2 regions of the Flintibacter sp. genome follow, and region 1 is predicted to be linked to the other one. Evidence: riboswitches for the same ligand, from Rfam matches in the RefSeq annotation. Region 1 holds a riboswitch; the other holds the start of a gene.
What was found. Region 1 has a riboswitch for FMN ahead of ACLTXB_RS08680 (ECF transporter S component). Riboswitches for the same ligand answer to the same signal wherever they lie in the genome.
Positions count from the first base shown of each region.

Region 1 (7,674 bases):
GTATCCCTGCCCCCGTGGTGGGCGGCCTGATCTTCGCTATCGTCCACCTGTGCCTGTACATGGGCGGTATCGTGGAGTTCACCTTTGACTCTAACGTCAAGGACTTCTTCATGACCCTGTTCTTCACCAGCGTCGGTTACACCGCTTGCTTCCGCCTGCTGAAGAAGGGCGGCAAGAAGGTTATCACCTTCCTGCTGGTGGCCATCGTGATGGTGTGCCTGCAGAACGTGCTCAGCTCCATCCTGGCCGGCGTCTTCGGTTGGGATCTGCGCCTGGGCCTGTGCACCGGCTCCATCCCCATGGTTGGCGGCCACGGCACTGCTGGCTCCTATGGTCCTCTGATGGAGGACATGGGCATTGAGAGCGCCAACGTCATTGCCATTGCTGCCGCTACCTATGGTCTGGTGGCCGGCTCCCTGATGGGTGGCCCCACTGCCCGCGGCATCATCAACAAGTACAACCTGAAGTCCACCGAGAGCGAGACCGGTGTGGAGTTGAACGACATGAGCGAGGCCGACCGTGAGAAGGCTGAGCGCGTGGACGTGGACTCCTTCACCAACGCCGCTATCCTGCTGATCGTTGCCGCCGGCCTGGGCACCCTGCTCACCGCCGCTCTGAACGGCATCCAGATCAACATCGGCAACTTCCACTTCAGCTTCACCTTCCCCACTTACATCGGCGCCATGCTCATCGCTGCTGTTATCCGTAACTTCTGCGATGCCAAGCACATCGTGATGCCTTCCCGCGCTCTGGACCTGTGGGGCAATGTTTCTCTGTCCATCTTCCTGGCCATCGCTCTGATGTCCGTGGCTCTGTGGCAGCTGGCCAGCGTCGCCGTTGCCATGATCGCCATGCTGGCTGCTCAGACCATCCTGATGTACTTCTACGCCCGCTTCGTGGTGTACAACATCATGGGCCGCGACTACGAGGCCGCTGTTATGACCGCTGCCTTCTGTGGCTTCGGCATGGGCGCTACCCCCAACGCCATGGCCAACATGCAGGCTGTTACCAAGCGCTATGGTCCCGCTCCTCAGGCCTACTTCGTAGTGCCTCTGGTCGGCTCCCTGTTCATCGACTTCTTCAACGGCCTGATCATCACCGGCTTCCTGAACATCCTGCCCATCTTCGGCTAAGTTCAGAAAGTTTCCCAGCCAAACGAAAAAGCCAGTCCCAATCGGGACTGGCTTTTTTATATTCAAAAGAAAAAGCAGCATCAAGTCAGGCCGGCGTTTTCCTGCTCCCGGCGCTTGGCCTCCTTCTTCCACTTGGCGGCCATGTAGCGCTCCTCCTCGCTGAAGATGCAGCCGCAGTACTTCTGCATGTAAAAGCCGTGCTCCCGGGCAAAGTCCTGTCCCTCACGAAACAGGGGGCGGAAGTCCCGGTAGAGGAATTCTACTCCATATTGCTGTCCCATCTCCCGGGCAATGGCAGCGATAGCATCGTGTTTTTGGTAGGGGGAGATGAGCAGGGAAGTGGTGAAGGAGTCAAACCCGTGCTCGGCGGCGTATTTGGCGGTCTCCTCCATGCGCACCCGGTAGCAGTAGGCGCAGCGGCCGTCGATGTTGTCGGCTACGTTGGTAATAAAGGAGCGCGGGTCATACCGGCCGCCGATGATCAGCTTCATGCCGATCTCCTTGGCGTAGCCCTCCAGGGTGGCCTTCCGGGCCTGGTACTCGGTATAGGGGTGGATGTTGGGGTTAAACCAGAAGCCGGTGACAGAGTGTCCCTCCTCCCGCAGCTGGGCGATGGGGCGGTTGGCGCAGGGGGCGCAGCAGATGTGCATGAGCGTGTTCATGTTTCTTCCTCCAGTGGTACCGGATGGACCAGCAGGCCCTTCCGAATGGCATATAACAAAGTTTGGGCCGTGCCCCCCTGGGGCACGCCGTTGTAGACGGTGAGAATATGGGCGGCGTGGTCCACCATGTAGCGGTTGCGGCGCATCATGCAGAAGCGGTCGTAGCGGTGCTGTACCAGAGTCTCATAGTCGCACTGGTCCAGAATGGACTGATAGCGCTCCTGCTCTTTCTTGGGCCAGCTGTGGGCCTGACTCTCGCAGGGGCGGGCACACTCCAGGGTGACTCCGGGCCGACGCTCCCGCAGAGCGAGTACCGCCTCGGCAAAGTAGAGATCAGCTCCCCAGGCCATGCCGCAGATAAAATGGCGGACGCCTCCGTCATAGACCTGCATCAGGGCAGCGTCCAGCCGCTGCTTCAGCGCCATGCAGCGTGGATCATCCTCGTGGGTGCCCCAGGGCAGCTTGTCCGGGCGGTGGCCGGTAAAGCAGCAGGTGGTGCTCTTGTCCATGGCAGGTCCTCCTCTCCGACAGGGATTTGGAATCATTGTAATATAGCGGACAGGGAAAGTCAACGGAGAGTCGAATATTTGTTCTAATTTGCCAAAAAACGGGGGGTTGCAATTTTCTTTGCGCCGTGTATAATAAGACATGGACAACTGAATGATATGTCTTCAGGGCGGGGTGAAATTCCCCACTGGCGGTATAGTCCGCGACCGGACCTGCAAGCAGGTCCGCTGACCCGGTGAAACTCTGGGACCAACGGTATAGTCCGGATGGAAGAAGATGTGTGTCAAAACAATAGTGTATGCCGTTCCGGCATGCATAAAGCGCACCTCCCTGATTGTTTTACACCTGGAAGACATGCTCTTTCAGATGTATCAAACAAAAAGGAGTGTTTTTTTATGTCCGCACCTTCCATGACCAGCACCTCCGCCCGCTCCAGAATGAATACCAAAGTGATGGTGAGCATGGCCATGCTTACCGGAATCGCCTACATTGTGATGCTGGCCTCCAAGCTGATGCCCAGCGTCATGTTCCTGGATTTTGACTTCAAAGATGTAATCATCTGCATCGGCGGCTTCACCTTTGGTCCTATGGCTGCCGCCATCATCTCTATTCTGGTGGCGTTTATCGAGATGATCACCATCAGCACCACCGGTCCCATTGGCTTTATCATGAACGCCCTGGCTACCTGTGCCTTCTGCTGCACCGCATCCTTCATTTACAAAAAGATGCACACCAAGAAGGGCGCTGTGCTGGGCCTGGCCTGCGGTGTAGTCGCCCTGACCGCGGTGATGCTGCTGTGGAACTACCTCATCACCCCCCTGTACATGACTGGTTTCTCCCGGGCGGATGTGGCAGCCATGCTGCCCACCCTGTTCCTGCCCTTTAACCTGGCGAAGGGCGGCATGAACATGGCTGCTACCCTGCTCATTTATCCCCCTGTGGTGGCTGCCCTGCGGGGTGCCGGCGTGGTGCCTCCCTCTCAGAGCACCCAGGCCAAGAAGATCAGCGCTGGTTTCGTGCTGTTCTCTCTGGCTCTGCTGGCCACCTTTGTGGTGTTTGCTCTGGTGCTGGCCGGTGTAATCTGATTTGATAAAATAAAGCGGCGCGGGCTTAATGCCCGCGCCGCTTTTCGCGCTTTTTTTCCTGACGGAGCCGGAAGCGTTCCTCCTGTGTCTGCCGTTTTTGGGCGGCCCGGCGGGCCTGTCGCTCCAAACCAACGGCCTCCCGCTGACGGGCGAGGGCCTCCTGGGCTTTGGTACCCAGTCCCTTTGGCTGGGTGGCTTTGGCGGCTTCCCGCTGCATCCGCTTTGGATTAGCCAAGGCTGGCCGGGGGGCCGTCTCTGGTAAGACAGGGCCAAAGGGCAGCCGGGGCCACTCTCTCTGGAGCCACTGGTACAACTGGGCGTCGGTGGGCTCCGCCCCAAAAACCACCCGGGCGGCCTGGTAGCCGTCCTGACTCCAGCGTTCGGCAATGCCTACCCAGAAGGGGGGCTGGAACAACACAGTGAACTGGCTGATGTTCCGTTCCATATTCAGTTTCCTCCCATAAAAATGTGAATATGGAGAAGGGACGACCCGGGAGGGAAGGCTACTGACGGGAGCGCGGCCCGCGGACGGACTACCAACCGCCCTGTGTTTTTATCTCCAGCCCCATTGTATCGGGGAGAGAAGCGGATGTCAATGGAGAAAACAGAACGTTTGTTTGACATAAATGGGCGGACGCGCTATGATAAAGAAAAGGGGGTGGGGCCGTGGAGCGGGTGATTTTCCACTGTGATCTGAATAGCTTTTACGCCTCGGTGGAGCTGCTGAGCCACCCGGAGCTGCGCCACCTGCCCGTGGCGGTGTGCGGCGACCCGGAGAGCCGCCACGGCATCATCCTGGCCAAAAATGAGCCAGCCAAGCGGTTCGGGGTAAAGACTGCCGAGACCATCTGGCAGGCCCGGAAAAAGTGCCCGGATCTGGTGTTGCTGCCCGCCCACCATGACCGGTACCGGGAATACTCCCGGCGGGTCAATGAGCTCTACCAGGAGTACACCGATCTGGTGGAGCCCTTTGGTATCGACGAGAGCTGGCTGGATGTCACCGGCACCCTCCATCTCTTCGGAGGGGAAGCGGCAGCCCTGGCCGATCGCCTGCGGGAGCGGATGCGGGGAGAGCTGGGGCTGACCATCTCGGTGGGGGTGTCCTTCAACAAGGTGTTTGCCAAGCTGGGCAGCGACTACAAAAAGCCCGACGCCACCACCTGTATCACTCCCGAAAATTTCAAAACCATCGTTTGGCCTCTCCCGGTGACTGACCTGCTGTTTGTGGGCCGGGCGGCGGGGCGCACGTTGGAGAAGTTTGGGGTGCGCACCATTGGTGAGCTGGCCCGGTTTGACCGGGAGGCCCTCTATCAGCTGTTGGGGCGGCCGGGAGCCCAGCTCCACGACTACGCCAACGGCCTGGACCGCGCTCCGGTGGCTCCGGCGGGGGAGCACGCGCCCCCCAAGTCGGTGGGCAACGGGCTGACCTTTCCTAAAAACCTCCAGGGACGGGAGGAGATCGCCTCCGGCATTGCCATGCTCTCCGACCAAGTAGCCGCCCGCCTGCGCCGCCATGGTATGAAGTGCGGCGGTGTGGCTCTCACCGTTCGGGACCCGGATTTTCGGGATGTGAGCCGCCAGAAGCAGCTGGACCACCCGACCAATCTCAGTCGGGAGCTGGCCCGGGAGGCCATGGATCTGGCCGACCAGCTGTGGAATATGAGCCTGCCGGTGCGGGCGCTCACCGTTACCGCCATCTATCTGGTGGCTGAGGACGAGGCCGTGGCTCAGCAGGACCTGTTTGCCGAGGCGGAGGAAGAAAAGCGTCAGCGACTGGAGCAGCTGGACCGGGCCATGGACGCCATCCGGGACAAGTACGGCAAGGGGGCCATTGGCCGGGCGTCCACCCCCAAGGGGATGGACCGGGAGCGGCACGCTCCGCCGCCGGGGGGCGCATATCATCCAAAATAGGGACATACCGTGGGACATGGAGGTGAGTTCATGTCCCACTCTTTTTTTGCCTTTTTGCAGCAGTTGGGAGAAACCCCGGCTCTGGCCCTGTTTACGCTGCTTACCCTGGGGGTGTTGCTGGTCAACGGCTGGACCGATGCTCCCAACGCCATTGCCGGAGCGGTGGTCACGGGAGCGCTGCCCTTTCGCCGGGCGGTAATTCTGGCGGCGGTGTGCAACTTTGCCGGAGTGTGCTGCGTGACGGCGGTAAACGCCTCGGTGGCCGAGACGGTCTACTCCATCGCCGCCTTTTCCGGCGGCCCACGGGCGGCCTCCATTGCTCTGAGCGCAGGAATGGCAGGGGTAGTGATTTGGGCAGTGGTGTGCTGGCGGTGGGGTATCCCTACCAGCGAGAGCCACGCCTTAGTGGCGGGGATCACCGGGGCGGCGGTGGCCCTGGAGGGAAGCTGGAACTGTGTGCGCTGGGAGAGCTGGGGGAAAGTGCTGCTGGGCCTCCTGCTGTCCACCGCAGCCGGATTTTGGTGTGGGCGGCAGATGGGACGGTGGGCCGGAACATGGAAGGGATCGGACCGCCTCTTTTGCTGCCTTCAGCTTCCCGGAGCGGCGGCCACCGCCTTTTTCCACGGAGCGCAGGACGGCCAGAAGTTTCTGGGGGTGTTTCTGCTGGGGACGGCTCTGGTCCAGGGACGGCAGGACGAGCAGACCTTTGTAGTGCCTCTTTGGCTGCTGGTGTTCTGCGCGGTGGGAATGGCGCTGGGCACCGGAATGGGGACGGCGGATCATCGATACCGTAGGCCGGAGATGGTGACCCTCAACCCCTGGATGGGGTAGCTTCTGCGACGTGGCAGGTGGTGCTGCCCTGTTGGGCCCAGGTGCTGGGCCTGCCCGTTTCCACCACCCATACCCGCACCGCCGCTCTGCTGGGAGTGGGCTGTGCCGGGGGAAAGAAGGCGGACTGGAGGGTGGCGGGTACCATTACCCTGGCCTGGGGGCTCACCTTCCCCGGCTGCGTGGTCCTGGGGTGGAGCATGGCGCGGTTCTTTTTGCACATTTGGAAATAAATTGGGGAAAACTTCTTGACAATCAATTTCTGCAAATGTAGAATATTATTGAAAGATCTGCAAATGCAGAAATAGAAAGGAGGAGTGCTCCATGAAGGACTATCCCCGTCTGCCCGAGTCGGAGCTGGACATTATGCTGGTGGTGTGGGAGCTGAAGGAGGCCACCGCGCCCGCTATTTTGGAGCGGCTTGAACGGCCCCTTACCGCCAGCGCCCTGCACAGCTACCTCAAGCGCCTGGAGGAGAAGGGCTATCTGGCCTGCCGCAAGGAGGGGAAAACGAACCGCTACACCCCGCTGGTGGAGCGGGAGGCCTATCGCCGCCAGGAGGGACGCGCCATCCTGGGAAAGCTGTACGAGGGGTCCCTCAAGCGCTTTGCCGCCGCCCTCCACGACGGCGGAGCGTTAGACCAAAGCGAGGTGGAGGAGCTGCGGGCCTATCTGGATGAGCTGGAGGAAAAGGGGGGCATGTAAATGGAGACCCTGTTTTTGCGCGTGGTCTGGCTGTCGGCCACCGTGTCGGCGGTGCTGCTGCCTCTGCTGCTGGCCTCCCGGTGGCTGCAAAGCCGGGTAAAGGCCAAGAGCTTGTACATCCTGTGGCTGCTGCTGGCCGTTCGGCTAGTGGTACCGGTGGAGATCACTCTGCCCAAGCCTGCGGTGACAGTGCAGGTGCCCCAGTATGAGGTGACCATCCCCACGAATCGTCCCTCGGAAGAGCTGCCGAACGATCAACTCTCTCCGGTGGAGCCCAATGTGGAACCATCCCTTCCCCAAATGGAGCAAGAGCCTGACCTGACCGCCCAAACCGAGGTACCGGTGGCGGTGGTATTAGGGACGTTATGGCTGACCGGTGTGTTTGCCATCGCCCTCATCCAAATCAGCAGCTACCTGGTCACCCGGCGGGCTCTGCTGCGCTGGGCGCGTCCGGTATCCCCCGAGACCCGGGAGCAGATTCAATATTTGGCTCTGCGGCTGGGACTGAAACGGACCTTCCAGGTGCGGCGCAGTGACCGGGTACGCACTGCCATGGTGCTGGGCGTGCTGCGTCCGGTGCTGCTGATCCCTCAGGAGGAGTGCGACCCTCTGGTGGTCCTCCATGAGCTTAACCACCTGCGCCGCCGGGACCTGGAGTACAAGGGCCTGATGATGGCAGCCTGCTGGCTGCACTGGTTCAACCCTCTGGTGTGGTGGATGAGCCGGGTGGCAGGTCGGAATCTGGAGCTGTGCTGTGACGAGGACGTAGCGGGCAAAGAAAATTCTGCCTTCCGCCATCGGTATGGTCGGCTGCTGCTGGAGTGCGCGGCGGAAGGGGCAGGG
Region 1 covers NZ_JBKVXZ010000019.1:16,308-23,981, forward strand. The annotation lists gene gltS (sodium/glutamate symporter) at 1-1,133, shown strand, start outside; gene ACLTXB_RS08670 (epoxyqueuosine reductase QueH) at 1,214-1,795, opposite strand; gene ACLTXB_RS08675 (SLOG family protein) at 1,792-2,304, opposite strand; FMN riboswitch at 2,459-2,584, shown strand; gene ACLTXB_RS08680 (ECF transporter S component) at 2,698-3,387, shown strand; gene ACLTXB_RS08685 (YjdF family protein) at 3,413-3,832, opposite strand; gene dinB (DNA polymerase IV) at 4,054-5,298, shown strand; gene ACLTXB_RS08695 (anion permease) at 5,329-6,129, shown strand; gene ACLTXB_RS08700 (inorganic phosphate transporter) at 6,150-6,359, shown strand; gene ACLTXB_RS08705 (BlaI/MecI/CopY family transcriptional regulator) at 6,451-6,831, shown strand; gene ACLTXB_RS08710 (M56 family metallopeptidase) at 6,832-7,674, shown strand, end outside.

Region 2 (7,674 bases), on a different contig from region 1:
CCGACAGCCATGTCCATTTTGTGCCCAGCGCCGTGGACCGCATGAAAGTGAATCTTAACGGCTCCCGGAATTTTGAAGAAATCGGGCAGCGGCTGAAGGACTGGGTGGAACGGCATCCTCAGGAGAGCACGGTGCATGCCTGCTGCCTGGAGGTATCGGACCTGGAGGAAAAGCGACCTCCCACCCGCAATGTCATTGACCACTATCTGCGGGACTATTCGGTTTTGATTGAAAGCCGGGACTTTCATTATACCGTGCTCAACACCCGGGCGCTGCACAGTTCCCGCGTCCCCTTTACCATGGAGGGGGTGGAACTGGACGAACGTCAGCGGCCCACAGGAATTTTCCGTGGGAAAGCGAACGCCTTTCTGCGCCGGAAGACGGCAGACAGCTATTCCTGGGAGGATAAAGAGCGGGCAGTCTATGAGCTGTCCGGACGGCTGCTGAAAAAGGGAGTTACCTCCATCCACGCCATGGAGGGCGGCTACGGTTTCCCGGAGTCGGACGCGGAATTTCTGGCCTCCTGCGGGCCAAAACTGCCGCTGGATATTGCCATCTACTTTGGAACGACCTCGCCGGAAAAAGTCAAAAGGCTGGGGTTATCCCGGATCGGCGACCTGTTTCTGGACGGCTCCTTTGCCTCGGGAAATGCAGCCCTGCTCAGCAATTATGAGGACCATCCCGGGAACGGAACCTTGAACTATTCCCAGGAGGAATTGAATTCTTTCCTCTTGCGCTGTTACCTGGCTGATTTGGATACTTCTCTGCATGCGGTAGGAAACCGGGCCATGGAACAGGCGCTGATCGCCCATGAGTATGCCCGGCAGAAGACAGGAAATGTCTATCTCCGCCACCGGATCGAGCATGCAGAGCTTACCACAGAGCTTCAGCGTAAACGGGCCGCCGCCCTGGGCCTCACGTTTTCTATGCAGCCGGCCTTCGAGTATTACTACGGCGGCAGCCACAGCATGTATGCCGAACGTCTGGGAGAGCGCTGGAGACAAACCAATCCCTTCCGGGAAATCCGCAACGCGGGCATCCGGATCTGCGGCGGCTCGGACAGCGGTCTGACTCCCGTCAATCCTCTGGTAGGAATCTATGCCGCAGTCAATCCTCCGGTGGATGAGAACCGCCTGACCATTGAAGAGGCGCTGTCCATGTTTACCCGTGACGCAGCCTGGGCGGTACGGGAGGAGGACTACAAGGGGGAGATCGAGATCGGGAAAATTGCAGATCTGACGGTCACCGACCGGAACATTTTCCTGACCAACCCCAAAAACATTATTACCGCGGAAATCATCATGACCATCAAGTCTGGCTCTGTTCTCTATCACAATCTTTAAGGAGGCAGCCATGGATCAAGGATTGTTCATTCAGATGTTTGGCTCTGCAGAATTCTTTGTTTCAGGCAAGCCAGTGACCACCCGACTGAGCGCAAAATCCCTGGCTATCTTGGTATTTTTAATCTGCCACGAGCAGCGCCGGGTCACCCGGGAAAAACTGGCCTCCATGTTTTGGGCGGAGAGCTATGATACCGCAACCTATAATCTGCGCTATAACCTGTGGAACATCAAAAAGGTAATTCCGCCGGATGAAAACGGAGCAGAATTCCTGATCACGTCAAAAGATTTCTGTGGAATCAACCCTGCCTACCGGTATACCTCTGACCTGACACGGCTTGAGCAGCTGCTTGAAATCCATGACGAAGATGCGCCTGCGGATATTCTTCTGGAGATCAATGAAATTCTCAGCCGGGAATTTTTAGAGGACTTTTATATCCGGGACAGCGACGAGTTCAACGACTGGCTGTTGTTTGAACGCACCCGCTATCAGAAGCTGTCTCAGCAGAATCTGGAGCAGCTCTACGACAGCTATATCAAAAACCAGGATATCGACCGGGCGGAAGAGGCGCTGCGCGCCCTGCTGCGGATCAACCCTTACGAGGAAAAGTATTACTGCCGGATCATGAAGCTGTGTCTTCAAAAGGGCGAGCGGCATGCGGCACTGCGCTGGTATCAATCCTGTGAGGACCTGTTGCGGAAGGATTTGAATCTGGCACCCTCCAAGACCCTGCGTGAGCTATATCTGGAGATCACTTCCCAGGAGCAGGAGCTGTCCCCGCGGGGGGAGACGCTGGAGGAACTGACGCTGGAACTGTCGGGAAATGAGGATACCGCGGTGATTTCCGGCCTGCTGCTCAGCGAGTTTATCGAATTGCTGACCTGTGCCTGTGAACGTACCGTGGTCAATCAGATCCCAAAGGTATTTCTGGAAGATCTGTCCAGCATACAATCGGCCCTAATTCCTACCTATGGGTTGGAGGGCGACTGCCGCCAGGTCTCTCAGGCAAGACTGCTGAACTCGCTGCGGGGGTTGATCACCCAGCTGTCCAAGACTTACTGCATCACGGTTTACCTCAAGCAGGAGGCGATGGCAGATCCCTTTTCACGTCATGCCCTGCGCTATCTCCAACGTACATGTCCCGATGTTTTCCGGTTATATCCCCAATAAACCCATGGTGTTTATTTGAGGTTTAACTTAAATTTCCACAAAAACAAAAAAATAAAAAAACAAACGTTTGTGCCCTTTCAATAAAATACAGAGAAAACCACTTCAGCGGTATAATGCAGAAAAACGAAGGAGGGGTTTTTGTGGATCAAATCGTGAAAGCAATCGTAGACTTTACCAACTGGCTTTGGGGTCCCCCGCTCATGATTATCCTGGCCGGCGGCGGCCTGTTCCTCACCATTCGTCTTGGGTTTTTCCAGTTCCGGCATCTGTTTTACATGTGGGGACAGACGTTCGGACAGATGATGAAAAAGCCTGAAGATCCCAACGCGATTTCTCCTTTCCAGGCCGCAACGGCGGCCATCGCATCCACCATCGGCGCGGCAAACATCGTAGGTGTTCCGGTAGCCATTGCATTTGGCGGCCCGGGTGCCGTGTTCTGGATGTGGATCATTGCCCTGCTGGGCTGTGCCTCCAAGTTCTCTGAGATCGTTCTGGGCATCAAGTACCGGGAAAAGGATGCCAGTGGCGAGTATGTAGGCGGACCGACCTACTACCTGGCCAAAGGTTTTAAGAACAAGGCCCTGGGTAAGTTCCTGGCCGGCTGGTTCGCCTTCTTCCTGATGATCGAGATCATCCCGTCCATCTCTACTCAGACCGTTTCCGCTGCGCAGAATGCAGCCACCCTGGGTATTCCTGATATCGCTACCGGCATCGCCATGGCCCTGATCGTTCTGGTCATCGTGGTGGGCGGCACCAAGCGTCTGGTTCAGGTTACCGAGCGCCTGGTTCCCGTTATGGCTCTGATCTATGTCATTGGTGCCCTGGTGGTTATCGGCGTCAACATCGATAAGCTCCCCGGCGTCTTTGTCCTGATTTTTGAAAGCGCCTTTGCTCCTATGGCTCCTGTGGGCGGTTTTGCCGGTTCCACTCTGGCTCTGGCTCTGCGCTGGGGCGCCGCCCGCGGCACTTACTCCAACGAGGCCGGTATGGGTACCGCTCCCATCGCCCATGCCACCGCTCAGACCGACCACCCTGTCCGTCAGGGCTTCTGGGGTATCTTTGAGATCACTCTGGACACTCTGATCGTCTGCACCGTTACCGCTCTGGTGGTGCTGGTCACCGGCGCTTGGCAGGCCGTTCCCGCCAGCGAGGCTGCCGCTATGCCTTCCATGGCCTTCCAGACCGTGTTCGGCAAGGTGGGCGACTATGTGGTTACCATCTCCATCCTGCTCTTCGTGCTGTCCACCGTCATCGTGCTGGTGTTCTACGGTGAGCGTCAGGCCCGCTTCCTCTTTGGTTACAAGTTCTCTCGTATTTGGAAGTTTATCTACATCGCTGCCATCCTCTTCGGCGTGTTCGGCGGCCTGGAGTTCCTGTATCAGTTCCTGGACTTCTTCCTGGCTCTGGTCATCCTACCCAACATGATTGCGCTGATCGCTTTGAGCGGTGAGGTGAGGGACCTGAAGAACGAGTTCTTCACCGGCGAGCAGTATTACCTGCGGGATAAGGCGAGAAAGCACGCGAAGAAGTAATCCCAAACGTGCCAACCTTTTTTCCTCATATGCGCCCGGGGCCGAAAGCTTCTGCTTTTGGCCCCGGGCGTATCATATGCTGTGAGAGAAAGGGATTGTGTATCTGCCATATGACAAAGGAGGTGCTGCGACTTTTTTGGGGGGAATTGACAAGAGCGGCCGTTGGTAGTATACTGTGGTAAATTGAATCAGGATCTTCAGGGCGGGGTGCAATTCCCCACCGGTGGTATAGCCCACGAGCCGAAAGGCATGACCCGGTGTGATTCCGGGGCCGACAGTATAGTCTGGATGGAAGAAGATCGTGTACTGCGGGGAGTCATATACCTGCGCGCATGAAGTTGCTCTGGAATGGTATCATTCCGGAGTTTTCTTTTTTTGCGGCAGGTTTTGATTTGCTTTCCTGCACCATGATGCCTTGAACGATTCCGTTCAAGGCATTTTCTTTTTCAGGAGGCACAGGATGAACGATACCGACTATATGAACCTGGCCCTGGAGTTGGCCCGGCGAGGGATGGGCTGGACCTCACCCAATCCCATGGTGGGAGCTGTTCTGGTGAAGAATGGAGAGATCATCGGACAAGGGTGGCACACCCGGTACGGAGAGCTCCACGCGGAGCGGGAGGCGCTGAAAAACTGTACCGGTTCGCCCGCCGGAGCAACCCTCTATGTTACGCTGGAACTCTGCTGCCATCAGGGCCGCCAACCGCCCTGCACCCAGGCCATTCTGGACGCGGGCATTACCCGCGTGGTGGTGGGCTCCAATGACCCCAACCCTCTGGTGGCGGGAAAGGGGTTAAACATTCTGCGGGCGCACGGCGTCCAGGTGGAGACGGGGGTGTGCAAGCAGGCCTGCGACGCCCTCAACCAGGTGTTTTTCCACTTCATCACCACCCGCCGACCCTATGTGGTTCTGAAATACGCCATGACTATGGACGGAAAGATTGCCACCCGCACTGGGGCATCCAAATGGATCACCGGGGAAACGGCCCGAAAGCGGGTCCATGAGGACCGGCACCGCTACCGGGCCATTCTGGCCGGCGTGGGGACCGTGTTGGCCGATGACCCGCTGCTTACCTGTCGCATGGAGGGAGGACGGAACCCCATCCGGGTCATCTGTGATACCCATTTACGTACGCCGTTGACGAGCCAGATCGTCTGCACTGCAAAGGAGGTGCCGACCATTCTGGCTACCGCCTGCCCTGATGAAGCACGCCGGGCCATCTATGAGGCCGCTGGATGCCAGGTGTGGATGCTGCCTGAGCGGGGGGAACATGTGGATCTTGCCGCCCTCATGGACCGGCTGGGAGCGGAGAATATCGACAGCGTCCTGCTGGAGGGGGGAGGCACCCTAAACTGGTCCGCTCTGGAGCAGGGACTGGTTCAGAAGGTGCAGGCCTACATCGCGCCCAAACTCTTTGGCGGCGGTGCGTCCAAGTCCCCGGTGGAAGGGCTGGGGGTGGAGACCCCCGACCAGGCGGTGCAGCTCATCAACACCACCATCACCCCCCTAGGGGACGACTTTTTGCTGGAGAGCGAGGTAGAACACCATGTTTACCGGGATCGTTGAGGAATTGGGGAGCATCCGCTCCGTACGCCGGGGACAGCACTCGTCGGTACTGTCCATTGCGGCGAAGGATATCCTGTCTGACCTGAAGATTGGGGACAGTGTGGCGGTCAATGGGGTGTGTCTCACCGCTACCACCGTGGACGGTAGCGGCTTCACCGCCGACGTGATGCACGAGACCCTGAACCGTTCCTCACTGGGCAGTCTGACGGTGGGCAGCCACGTGAATTTGGAGCGGGCCATGGCAGCAAACGGCCGCTTCGGCGGACACATCGTCTCCGGCCATATCGACGGAACCGGTACCATCACCGCCCTGCGGAAGGACGATAACGCGGTATGGTACACCATCTCCGCTTCCCAGGAGCTGCTTCGCTACATCGTGGAGAAGGGGTCCATCGCCATCGACGGCATCAGTCTGACGGTGGCGGAAGTGGGGGAGAGTTGGTTTTCCATCTCCGCCATCCCCCACACAGTGGCTGTCACCACCCTGGGTGAGAAGCGGCCCGGCGACACGGTGAATTTGGAAAACGACGTGATCGGAAAGTACGTGGAGAAGCTGCTGCGGCCCCAGCCCCAAGAGACGGCCAAGAGCTCCCTCACCTTGGAATTTTTAGCACAGCACGGATTTTAAGCACATATAAGGAGGATTTTTAACCATGGAACATCCCTATTGCACCGTGGAGGAAGCCCTGGAAGAACTGCGGGCGGGCCATCTCATCATCACCATCGATGATCCTGACCGGGAGAACGAGGGGGACCTTATCTGCGCGGCTCAGTTTGCCACCACGGAGAATGTGAATTTTATGGCCGTCCATGCCAAGGGACTCATCTGCACCCCCATGAGCGAGGAAGTGGCTGCCCGTCTGGGGCTGGAGCAGATGGTAAAGGTAAATACCGACAACCACTGCACCGCCTTCACTGTCTCCATCGACCACGTGGACACCACCACCGGCATCTCCGCCCAGGAGCGGGGCTACACCTGCCGCAAATGTGTGGACCCGGCTACCCGGCCTGAGGACCTGCGCCGGCCCGGCCACGTGTTCCCCTTGGTGGCCCGGCGGGGCGGCGTGCTCACCCGCAACGGCCACACCGAGGCTACGGTGGACCTGTGCCGTCTGGCAGGGCTGACCCCCTGCGGCCTGTGCTGCGAGATCATGCGGGACGACGGTACCATGATGCGCACTACTGAGCTTCTGGAGAAGGCCCAGGAGTGGGGGCTGAAGGTCATCACCATCAAGGCGCTCCAGGACTACTGCCGCCTCCACGACAAGCAAGTGGTGCGGGAGGCATGTGCCAAGCTGCCCACCCGCTTTGGAGAGTTCCAGATTTACGGCTATGTCAACGACCTCACCGGGGAGCACCATGTGGCCCTGGTGAAGGGAGAGATTGGCGACGGCAAGGACATCCTGTGCCGGGTCCACTCCGAGTGCCTCACCGGGGATGTGTTTGGCTCCCGGCGGTGCGACTGCGGCCAGCAGCTGGCTGCTGCCATGCGGCAGATCGAGGCGGAAGGCCGGGGCGTGCTACTCTATATGCGCCAGGAGGGCCGTGGTATTGGCCTCATCAACAAGCTCAAGGCCTATGAGCTCCAGGAGCAGGGCTTTGACACGGTGGATGCCAATGTGAAGCTGGGCTTTGCCCCCGACCTGCGGGAGTACTGGACCGGCGCGCAGATTCTGCGGGATCTGGGTGTGCGGACCATGCGCCTGCTCACCAACAACCCGGACAAGGTCTATCAGCTCTCTGACTTCGGCCTGGAGATTGCCCAGCGGGTGCCCATCCAGGTGGAGGCCAACAAGGACGACATCTTCTATCTGCGCACCAAGCAGCGTCGTATGGGCCATCTGGTGAACTATTGATCAAACTCAATTTACATAAAACAGGAGGAATTTACTATGAAAATCTTTGAAGGCAATCTGGTATCTCAGGACATCAAGGTGGGCATCGTGTGTGCCCGGTTCAACGAATTCATCGTCTCCAAGCTGCTCAGCGGCTGTGAGGACGGCCTGCTGCGCCACGGCGTGAAGCCCGACGACATCAGCGTGGCCTGGGTGCCCGGTGCCTTTG
Region 2 covers NZ_JBKVXZ010000009.1:69,507-77,180, forward strand. The annotation lists gene ACLTXB_RS05550 (amidohydrolase) at 1-1,343, shown strand, start outside; gene ACLTXB_RS05555 (AfsR/SARP family transcriptional regulator) at 1,354-2,511, shown strand; gene ACLTXB_RS05560 (alanine/glycine:cation symporter family protein) at 2,652-4,043, shown strand; FMN riboswitch at 4,233-4,347, shown strand; gene ribD (bifunctional diaminohydroxyphosphoribosylaminopyrimidine deaminase/5-amino-6-(5-phosphoribosylamino)uracil reductase RibD) at 4,504-5,610, shown strand; gene ACLTXB_RS05570 (riboflavin synthase) at 5,591-6,238, shown strand; gene ACLTXB_RS05575 (bifunctional 3,4-dihydroxy-2-butanone-4-phosphate synthase/GTP cyclohydrolase II) at 6,264-7,466, shown strand; gene ribH (6,7-dimethyl-8-ribityllumazine synthase) at 7,503-7,674, shown strand, end outside.
Region 2: another riboswitch for FMN. It lies ahead of ribD (bifunctional diaminohydroxyphosphoribosylaminopyrimidine deaminase/5-amino-6-(5-phosphoribosylamino)uracil reductase RibD); the one in region 1 lies ahead of ACLTXB_RS08680 (ECF transporter S component).